3 regions of the Exiguobacterium sp. s35 genome follow, and region 2 is predicted to be linked to each of the others. Evidence: riboswitches for the same ligand, from Rfam matches in the RefSeq annotation. Region 2 holds a riboswitch; each other region holds the start of a gene.
The links. Region 2 has a riboswitch for thiamine pyrophosphate ahead of thiT (energy-coupled thiamine transporter ThiT). Riboswitches for the same ligand answer to the same signal wherever they lie in the genome.
Positions count from the first base shown of each region.

Region 1: linked by a shared signal. The riboswitch ahead of thiW (energy coupling factor transporter S component ThiW) and the one ahead of thiT (energy-coupled thiamine transporter ThiT) in region 2 are both predicted to bind thiamine pyrophosphate.
Region 3: linked by a shared signal. The riboswitch ahead of tenA (thiaminase II) and the one ahead of thiT (energy-coupled thiamine transporter ThiT) in region 2 are both predicted to bind thiamine pyrophosphate.

Region 1 covers NZ_JACSKI010000001.1:2,031,521-2,034,796, reverse strand. The annotation lists gene KNO75_RS10380 (VOC family protein) at 62-460, opposite strand; gene KNO75_RS10375 (VOC family protein) at 460-882, opposite strand; gene KNO75_RS10370 (GNAT family N-acetyltransferase) at 1,001-1,477, shown strand; gene thiW (energy coupling factor transporter S component ThiW) at 1,507-1,992, opposite strand; TPP riboswitch at 2,059-2,158, opposite strand; gene KNO75_RS10360 (hypothetical protein) at 2,198-2,938, opposite strand; gene KNO75_RS10355 (hypothetical protein) at 3,012-3,276, opposite strand, start outside.
Region 2 covers NZ_JACSKI010000001.1:438,704-441,979, reverse strand. The annotation lists gene rpmB (50S ribosomal protein L28) at 48-236, shown strand; gene KNO75_RS02250 (thiamine diphosphokinase) at 294-881, opposite strand; gene thiT (energy-coupled thiamine transporter ThiT) at 878-1,453, opposite strand; TPP riboswitch at 1,527-1,627, opposite strand; gene rpe (ribulose-phosphate 3-epimerase) at 1,648-2,304, opposite strand; gene rsgA (ribosome small subunit-dependent GTPase A) at 2,308-3,195, opposite strand; gene pknB (Stk1 family PASTA domain-containing Ser/Thr kinase) at 3,239-3,276, opposite strand, start outside.
Region 3 covers NZ_JACSKI010000001.1:2,000,123-2,003,398, forward strand. The annotation lists gene thiD (bifunctional hydroxymethylpyrimidine kinase/phosphomethylpyrimidine kinase) at 1-216, opposite strand, end outside; gene thiM (hydroxyethylthiazole kinase) at 213-1,004, opposite strand; gene tenA (thiaminase II) at 1,001-1,675, opposite strand; TPP riboswitch at 1,764-1,868, opposite strand; gene KNO75_RS10145 (hypothetical protein) at 1,964-2,116, opposite strand; gene KNO75_RS10150 (aminoglycoside 6-adenylyltransferase) at 2,167-2,994, opposite strand; gene KNO75_RS10155 (pentapeptide repeat-containing protein) at 2,991-3,276, opposite strand, start outside.

The DNA.
Region 1 (3,276 bases), 1.6 Mb from region 2:
CCCGATGAGACGAGTGAGGGAAACGTGAAGATGTGTCCAACAAAAAAGAGGCACATCGGCCTCAGTTGATCAGAAACGTATCACGCAGTTCAATGATGGTTCCTTCAGGTGCTTTTAGTTTACTTAAATGTCCATCGACGACGAAGTAGATGTTCCCACCGTGCTTCGGCAAGAACGTGACACCGAGTTGTTCGAGTCGTGCGACTTCCGCTTCGAGGTCATCCACATAGAGTGCAAAATGGACGGGACCGGCCGCGTGTTTCGAATAGTCTTGTAACGCTTCATCGGCTTTGGCGGTCTGGAGCTCGATATAAAAATCACCGAGCTTGAGCCAACTATTGAAGTCACGCGTATGGAAGTTTGGTGACTCTTGGACGAGTTCAAAACCGAGCGCTTCGTAAAATGACTTCGATGCGGCATAATCTGGTGTTTGGATACAAATATGGTGAATTTGTTTCATCAGGACTTTCCTTTCGTTTGGAGGTCGTTCACTCGGTTGCGGTGGAACGGGGAAGTCACATCTTCCGAGATGAGACTGATCGTATGTCCATCCGGGTCTCGTACGTCAAAGTAAGACATGCCTCCGAAATCGTGAAGCGGTGTCGCGATCAATCCTGCTTGTTCGAACGATTGATACGTGAACTGAATGTCCTCACAGATGACGTTGAAATAGACATGGGCTTGTCCGGATGCATCTTTAAATGTTGCGGGTTGCGGTGACGAGGTCTGGATCAATCCAAGTTGAGTCGAACCGTCTGGCAGACAAATCCCTATTCCTCCTTCCCAGCGCCCGATTTCTTGGGCATGAAAATAAGTGGTATACCAGTTCAGGGACTGTTCGACATCTGATACGGGAATGAAGATACTTCCGATTCGAAACATATGATAACCTCCCTTTCTCTTATTAGTGTAGCGAATGCATGATCTCGAAGATACGGGGGAAGAAACTTTTTATGGGAGCTTGCGTATGGAAGAGAGAGAAAATCAATGAGGTGAATGTATGAAAGTAAATGAAATCACGATTCAACCGATTGATGCAGTCAATCGAGAGGCGGTCATCGCCCTGACAGTGGACGAGAAACAATCCCGATTCATCGAGACAAATTCCGAGTCGCTTCAAGAGATGGCTGAGGATACGAAATACAATTGGCGGAGCTATGCATTCTATGAAGGCGAGCGACCGGTTGGCTTCATGATGGTCGGAGCAGAAAACCAGACAGAACGTTATGTATGGCTCGACCGTTTCATGATTGGTCAACATGAACAGGGGAAAGGCGTTGGAACGAAGTGCCTACGCATGGCGGTGGACTGGATTCAGACAAAATATGATGTCGATGATATCATCCTGAGCCTCCATCAAGAGAATGAAGCTGCGAAACGATTTTATGCGAAGAACGGCTTTGTCGACAGCGGCTTAATCGATGAATGGAACGACGAAGCGATTTGGGTCTATCACACAAAAACCCGACCGTCATGAGTCGGTCGGGTTCTCGGATCAACAATTTGTTATTTGAGGACACTTGGTCGCAACTGTTTGACGCGCGACAAAACGAGCCAACCGAGAAGCGCTCCCGTCAAACTAGAAGCAAGGAACGCCGGCACGAAGAAGAAGGCGCCGAACGTTGAACCCATTAACAGTTTCGCGTACGGAACGGCAATCAACGAGGCGATGACACCAGTTCCGATGATTTCTCCGAGAGCGGCAGCATAGAGACGGTTCGTGCGAACGAAGAAGATGCCGGCAAGACACGCCCCAATCATGCCGCCAGGGAATGCGAGCAGTGACCCGGTCCCGGTCATGACGCGAATGAGTCCTGTGACGAAAGCGACGAGAACGGCTCCGACCGGACCGACGGTGACTGCTGCAATCACGTTCACCATGTGTTGAATCGGATAAGCGCGAGCGACACCTGTGGGAATCGAGATGAACATCGAGCCGACGACGGCGATGGCAACGAGCATTGCCATCCAAGTGAGTTGTTGAATACGCATGAATAGTCTCCTTTCAAAATAAAAACGCCACGTTTCCAGACGGAAAAATGGCGTGGATATACAGAGACGTATCCCAAGCCACTTCCCTACGCTGGTATGAGCCAGATCAGGTTCGAAGGGTCCGGCAACATGCCGTCTCAGCCCGAAGGCTCCCCTAGTGGTCGTTTATTGGTTTGAGTATAGCATAAATTGGAAGGGGACGGAATTACCCCTCATACTTGGCTAACAGGTCCTCATAGTCCTTCTCGTTCCAAAAGAGCGGTGAGATGGATTCGGGACCTTTTAAAATTTCTCCATCCTGATCATATACGATTGCATACCCGCCTTCGACATCAAATACGAATAAGTCGGCAGTGACTTCGGTCACGCCGTTGCCGGCGACGATCACATCATCAATTGGTTCCCGTGCGAGCTCGACGCCCGCTTCATCGAGTTCAACGAGGAGGGCTGACGTGTAGGCATGCCGGTCATAGACCGATTGGAATTCATCGTGTGTGAGGACGACATCGGTAGGTGGGGCACTTGTGCCGAATTTCCGATTCTCAATTTCTTCGACGTATTGAAGGAAGGACTTCTCTTGCCAAAAGAGTGGCGCCACGGACTCCGACCCGTTGATTAACGTCCCGTCCTGACTGTCGAATACCGTAGCGTACGTCCCGTCATCGAGTTTGAACGGATAAATATCCGCATATGTGTGCTCGAGACCGTTCCCGGCAATGATGACGCGTTCGAACGTCTCACGGAACGGTTTGATGCCTTGTTGCTCGAGCGCAGCAAGGAGCGGTTGTGTTTGTTCATATTGGTCATAGACGTCTTTAAAGTCTTCACGTGTCCATTCGGTGATGGGTTCATCGGGTGATTCGATTGGGATCGGATTGTCTGCCACCGTATCCGTACAACCTGTGAGTAAAAGTGCACTTAATCCGAACATCGCCCATCGTCTCATGATTTCATCCCCTTAACTGACATTTTCCACCATTTTATCATTCATGATGAAAAAGCAGAACCTGTGCACATTCTCACTCGGGGTGAGGACGTGTCGCGTAGTGATCGAGTGTGCTCTTGAAGTGGAGCGTATCTTCTTCAGAAATCGTCACGCCTGAGGAGGTACCGTAGCGAACCGCATGATAAATGGACGGGTTCATCGGTAAATCGATGCGTTGGAACCACTCTTGCAATGTCTCATGAGTACGCAATCGCTTGGCTGGTACGAGAGATTCGTTGAATGTGATCAGTGCATCGCGAATCGGGACGTTCGTTAACGCTGTGAGCGTCGAAACGGAC
Region 2 (3,276 bases):
ACGAGTGTCTATTAGGACGAACCCACATAAAAAAGGAGGGGAAACGCATGGCACGTAAATGCTACGTAACAGGTAAATCACCTAAATCAGGTAACAACCGTTCGCACGCACTCAACAAGACAAAACGTACTTGGGGTGTAAACGTACAAAAAGTTCGTATTCTCGTTGACGGTAAACCGAAACGCGTTTGGGTTTCAGCTCGCGCACTTAAATCAGGTCTCGTTGAACGCGTATAATACTTATACACGAACGAATAAATCCCAGCGGCATTCGCCGATGGGATTTTTTTGTGCTCATTTTTTGACAATCATGACGAGAACGGTCCCTTGATGGACCGTCAACCGGGCAGAATCCGTAGACCATTCATTTGAGATCGTCAGCGCCTCTCCGCTCGTCACGTCATGATGGTCAAGTGGATATTTGACATCTTTAATGGAAATCGTAGCTGTCTTCCATGGCATGAAAGACAAATAGTGACCGTCCCGTTTCGGAATGGTATAGTCTCCTATTCTTACAAGATAGACCGTTTGCCCTTCATCATGAAGGTGCATCTCCGGATAGGACTCCAGTAAGCCTACGTTCGCAAACGTCATATCGATCCGTCCCCCGAGAGCCCCATACACATCGATTCGTGTTGCTCCCCGTTCTCTTGCTAACTCCAATGCAATTTCTAAGTCTGTCACATCTTTCTCCGAAGGATAGCGTAACGCTTGATCAGGTGGTGTCCCATCGAACGAATCAAAATCTCCCACCACGACGTCTGGTACAACTCCTTCATCTAACAGTCTTTGATATCCACCATCCACACCAATCACAAAATCGGCATCACGCGGTAAGTCCGGAATAGGTGCCGGACTCGCCGCGACGATTAGTACGTTCATTGACGGATATCCCGTGTCGCCACACGCGTGAAACGTGGTGCTGTCGTGAAGAGAAGTACTAACACGATGGCCGAGATGACAAAGGATGGGAGCATATACGTGGCGTTATATCCGAGCGAGTAGGCCACGACCGGACCTTCTGCGTATTCAGCGAAGAAGACGATACCCGAGATGACGTGCGCTGCGTATCGTAAAATCGACCCGAGCAATGCCCCGAGCACTAAATAGATGGCAAGCGTCTTTGTCGCACCTTGACTCGCAGCATGTTTCACTCGCCCTGCGAATACCCCGGCCATACCGACGAGGCCATATGCGACCGTATAGTCGAGCAAGAATTGTACAGGTGTGAAAATGTATGCTCCGAACAAGAGTTGAAGTGTCCCGACGAGCGCGCCTGTCGCAAGACCACCCTTCAGCCCGTGACGGAACGCCATGACAAAGATCGGGAGCATCGCTAAACTGATAGACCCACCTTGTGGTAAACGATATGGAATGAGCAAATCAAAAATAAGCCCGAGCGCCGCAAACAATGAAATTTCAATGAGCGCTTGTAATTTGAAACGTGATTTCATCCTTCTTCCTCCTTTATTTGTTTGAACGACAAAAAGCAGCATGACGTAAACGCCATGCTGCTTGAATTCGCAACGTGCATTTTCGCCACATCCCTACGTCCGTGTGAACGGAACAGGTTCAAAGGGTTAGCGTATGCCTCTCAGCCACATGATGTGACACCCCTTGCGACTCTATCTTGTTGTTCTACCGTCGATTATACACGAGATGCGCCACGAATGCTATCTATGGCTTCTTTATAATCCGATTGACTATAGATGGCTGATCCTGCCACAAGCACATCAGCTCCAGCATCGATGCAACGTTTTGCCGTTTCTGCGTTCACACCACCATCGATTTCAATCTCAAAATCAAGTTGATGGTCTTGACGAAGTTGGCTAAGCGCTGAAATTTTTGGCACGACCGATTCAATAAACGCCTGACCCCCGAATCCTGGGTTGACCGTCATGAGCAACACCATATCAACGTCCGTGAGTACGTGTTCAATCGTCGAAAGTGGTGTATGTGGGTTTAAGACGACCCCACATTTCGCACCTGCCGCTTTGATTTGCTGTAAGACACGATGCAAATGATTCGTCGCTTCCACGTGTACGGTTACGATGTCCGCACCGGCTTTCACGAAATCTTCAACGTAGCGTTCTGGTTGGTCAATCATCAAATGTACATCGAGTACCATGTCTGATTTTTTACGCAAGCTCGCGAGAACAGGTAGACCAATCGAGATGTTTGGTACGAATTGCCCGTCCATCACGTCAAAATGGATATAGTCAGCCCCTGCTTCTTGAACGGCTTTTACTTCAGCTTCCAAGTTGGCAAAATCGGCAGCTAAAATAGATGGTGCAATTTTAATCATCTGTCAATACCTCCGTTTTCGATCGTTTAACTCCTCCATAAAGGTAACATAATTTTCGTACCTTGTTGAAGCAATTTCGCCATTTTCAACCGCTTGTTTGATGGCACATCCTGGTTCATTAACGTGGACACATCCCCGGAACTTACAATCGTCATGGCGTTCCACGAATTCGGGGAAGCACCATCTGAGCTCATCTGTCTCAAGTTCCTGAGGAAACTCTAGACTTGAAAAACCAGGTGTATCGGCAACGAGACCATCCGCCAATTGGATTAACGTCACGTGACGTGTCGTATGTTTTCCTCGTCCGAGCGATTTCGAGATTGCACCTGTCGCCAACTCGAGTTCTGGCGCGACTGCATTGAGTAACGAACTTTTCCCGACACCGGTCTGACCGGCGAAGACGCTCGTTTTTCCCTTGAATAGACTGCGCACTTCATCAACACCGTGCCCATGCTCCGTCGACGTTTCGATCACGTCATACCCAATCGCCCGATAGCGAGCAATCGCCACTTGAATCGGTTCGACTTCACCTTCATCGAGCAAGTCCATCTTCGTCAATACGATGATTGGATGAATTTGCTTCGATTCAATGAGAATGAGAAAACGGTCAAGCAAATGATAGGAAAACGCTGGTTCCTTAACTGAAAAGAGGAGGAACGCTTGATCAATATTCGCAATCGGTGGCCGAACGAGATGGTTTTGGCGCTCTTCCACTTCAAGAATATAGCCGGTCCCATCTTCTTGATCTTGAATCACCACATCGTCGCCGACGACAGGTGAGATATTGCGTTTTCGAAAATTCCCCCTTGCCCGACAACGAATCTCTTGATTCGCCTCGGTCATCACATCATAAAACCCGCCTTGAAGACGAATGATTGTTCCTTTCATTATGACTACCTCCTTTTAAAAAAGAGGTGACGACACCGTCACCTCTTTATTGTGCCTCTTCGGCTTGCGCATATGTGACTGAAT
Region 3 (3,276 bases), 1.6 Mb from region 2:
AATGTTAAAATCGTCAGTTACCGCATCGATTTGCCCAATGATCATTTCCGTGGAAATCGCTTCAATCCCATGAACACCAAGTGTGTTTTGAGCCGTGATCGCAGTCAGCACACTCGTCCCGAACGCACCGAGCTCTTGAAACGTTTTTAAATCAGCTTGAATCCCGGCGCCTCCCCCTGAGTCAGATCCGGCAATCGTCAATACTTGCGGTCTCATGATGTCGACACCTCGATTCGATTCGTCGGGATCGTATGTTGCGTCAATTGATGAAGGGCATTTAAGAAGTGAATCGGAAAATCTCCTGGTCCTTCTGCCCGTTCACTCGCCAACTCCCCGCAATAGGCATATCCCGACACGGCTGTCACCGTCGCCTTTAGGGCGTTCTTCTCGACCGCTAGACATGCTCCGACGACCGCACTGAGTAGACAGCCTGTACCGGTCGTCTCAGTCATTCGTTTTGTTCCGCCGTGGACTTCTATGACGACACTTCCATCACTGACCAGATCTTCTTTTCCGGTCACCGCCACGACACATCCATAGCGTTTCGCCGCTCCGAGCGCCAATTGGCGTGGTTCACACGCCCCGTCACCCGCATCGACACCACGTGCTGCCCAATCGACGCCGACCAATGTGGCAATTTCTCCTGCATTCCCACGAATAACCGACACGCGGACGTGACGAAGGATACGCTCGACGACATCTCGACGAAATGACGTTGCCCCGACACCGACCGGGTCGAGCACGACCGGACATCCCGCTTCATTTGCAGCTTGCCCTGCACGAATCATCGTCGCTTCGGTCATCGTACCGAGTGTCCCGATGTTGAGTACGAGCGCATCGCTCACAAACGTCATCTCTGCCACTTCCTCAATCGCGTCTGCCATCACCGGGGAGGCGCCAATGGCGAGCAGTCCATTCGCCGAAAAATTGGCGACGACCGTGTTTGTGATGTTGTGAATTAACGGCGCCTGCTTTCGAATCTCACTCCAAATCTCATGTCTCATTGGTTGACCTCCTGTGACAACGTCCATGATTCGAGCGTCCATGCCATTTCCCAGAAGGCGACTTCGTAGTAACAACTCTTCAAGAAAAGTTTTGTGTAACGCACGCGTTCTTCTTCCGTTGCTTGTCCAGCCAATTCATCCAACCGATCAATCTGCTCTTCCACAAGCTCACGGAACCATTCCGAACCGTACGTCGCAATCCAAGCTGAATAAATCGGATGGTCTGGTCGTTTGTCTTTTAGTCGTTCACCGATTTCGTAATACACCCAATAACACGGAAGGATTGACGCCAATACATCACCGAGTGTCGGTCCTGCTTGTTGCATATGAAGGGCATACGCATAAGCGGTCGGTGCCGGCTCGAATGTCGCTAGTTCCACGTCTGTCACGTTAAGCATCGTAAAGAACTCACGATGAAGGGAGAGTTCCGCCTCAATCGTGTGCAACGCATGCGTCAAAAAGCGGCTCGATAGTTCCATCGTTGGTGCGAACGTCGCTCCTTTAGCCTGTACTTTTGAAAACTGATTCAAATAGTAAGAGTCTTGCATGACGTAATGTCTGAACTTCTTCTCGTCGAGCGTCCCTTCCCCGAGTGAACGGACGAACGGATGATGGAAGCTTGCTTCAAACAATCCGTCTGCTTCCTGACGTAAGTGATCTGTAAATTTCATAGTAACTCCCCCTTATAACAGATAAAAAGACGCCGCCTCCCATAACGGAAGCGGCGTCTCGAACAGTCATATCTAGGTGAAGCCATATGATTCGTCTCGCCCACTTCCCTACGCTAGCTTGAACTAGATCAGGTTCGAAGGGTCTGGACCATGTCCATCTCAGCCGCGTGGCGCGACTCCCCTAGTGGCAAACATTATGAAATTCAGTCGTCTTCGACCACATTCTATCAATCTTTTTACCAATTGAAAACCTTTTCCTGTTTGGGCGGTCAACAATTTAAGCTGTTTCTAGCGTCCTGTGATCAGTAAGAACATATTAAATGCGACGAGACCAAGAGGCAACATCGCCACCAAAATAATCGGCCATTTCTTTAAACGAATACCGACAAAAAGGACAAGACTTCCGACTAAAAGGGCAATAAATGTCGTATATGGGTTCATGAAAAAACGCTCCTTTCTCTATAAGGAGCGTTTCCCGGCTCTCGGCCTCATTAATCGTTCGAATGTCGAAGTGTTGCACATGCGGCACGGACACGTCTCGCTTCTTCTTCTCGGAACACGAAATCGCCTTGTTCGGCGACGCGTTGCGCGCAAAAGAAGAAGAGCGATTGCAGGCGGTCATGCGTATCTTCAATCGCACTCAGCTCAGCGGAAGCATATGTTGCCGTAAGCATCTCCCACAACTCTTCCGGCAAGTGGTCGCGCATCCCATCACCTGACTTCCCGAGATTCACGGAGAACTCCGTCGCATAACCGATATTCCATTCCATCATCTGACGGAGCATATTCCGCATGATATCGAGGTGATCGAGCGCATATAGCACCTGATGCCGTTTGATGCCTTTAACGACATAGAGCGACACCCACCAAAACTCATTCCAGCAAGCCGCATACTCGTCAGCAGATGGACGTGTTACGCGATATGTGGTGTCCGAAGGCGTAACGTCCGGATGATGATCTCGGTCGAATACGATTTGACTGAGCGAGTCCGTTTCGAGCATGGCTTCTACTTGATCCACACTCCGAATCGTCAAATCGATCCGATGTCCGTCCACATATTGCACCAAGAATGTCACATGTCGTTTCGGGTCAGTCGTTTCAGGCATCTGCATAATCAAAATATCCCCAAACGTGTCCATCCATGAGGAATCGACCACAACCGCTTGGACATCTTCCACATAAAAAGCAAGGTCGACATCCTGATATGCGTCTGGCTGGATATTCGGATTGACGAGTGAGCCGTTCAACACGACCGTCCGGATGTGTTCACGTTCTTTTGCGAACGCAATCAACTGCTCGATGATTTGTTCTGGTTTCATTCTACAATCGCCCCCAATGAGCGCGCGACTTGAATTGCCTGCATCGCGTCTAGTTTTGTTTGTTGCAATGTTACGTTCGAAAAATCAACCCCGTCGACGAGCGCGCCTCTAAAGTCGGCACCACGACACACCGCGTGTTGAAGCGTCGCCCGAGTCAAGTCCGTCTGTTGCCAGACTGTCTCGGTCAAGTCAGATCCATACAGATCGGCCTCGACCAATCGAACGTGGGACCAGTCCATTTTCTTGAGCGACACGTGACGTAGGTTGACGAACGACCAGTCC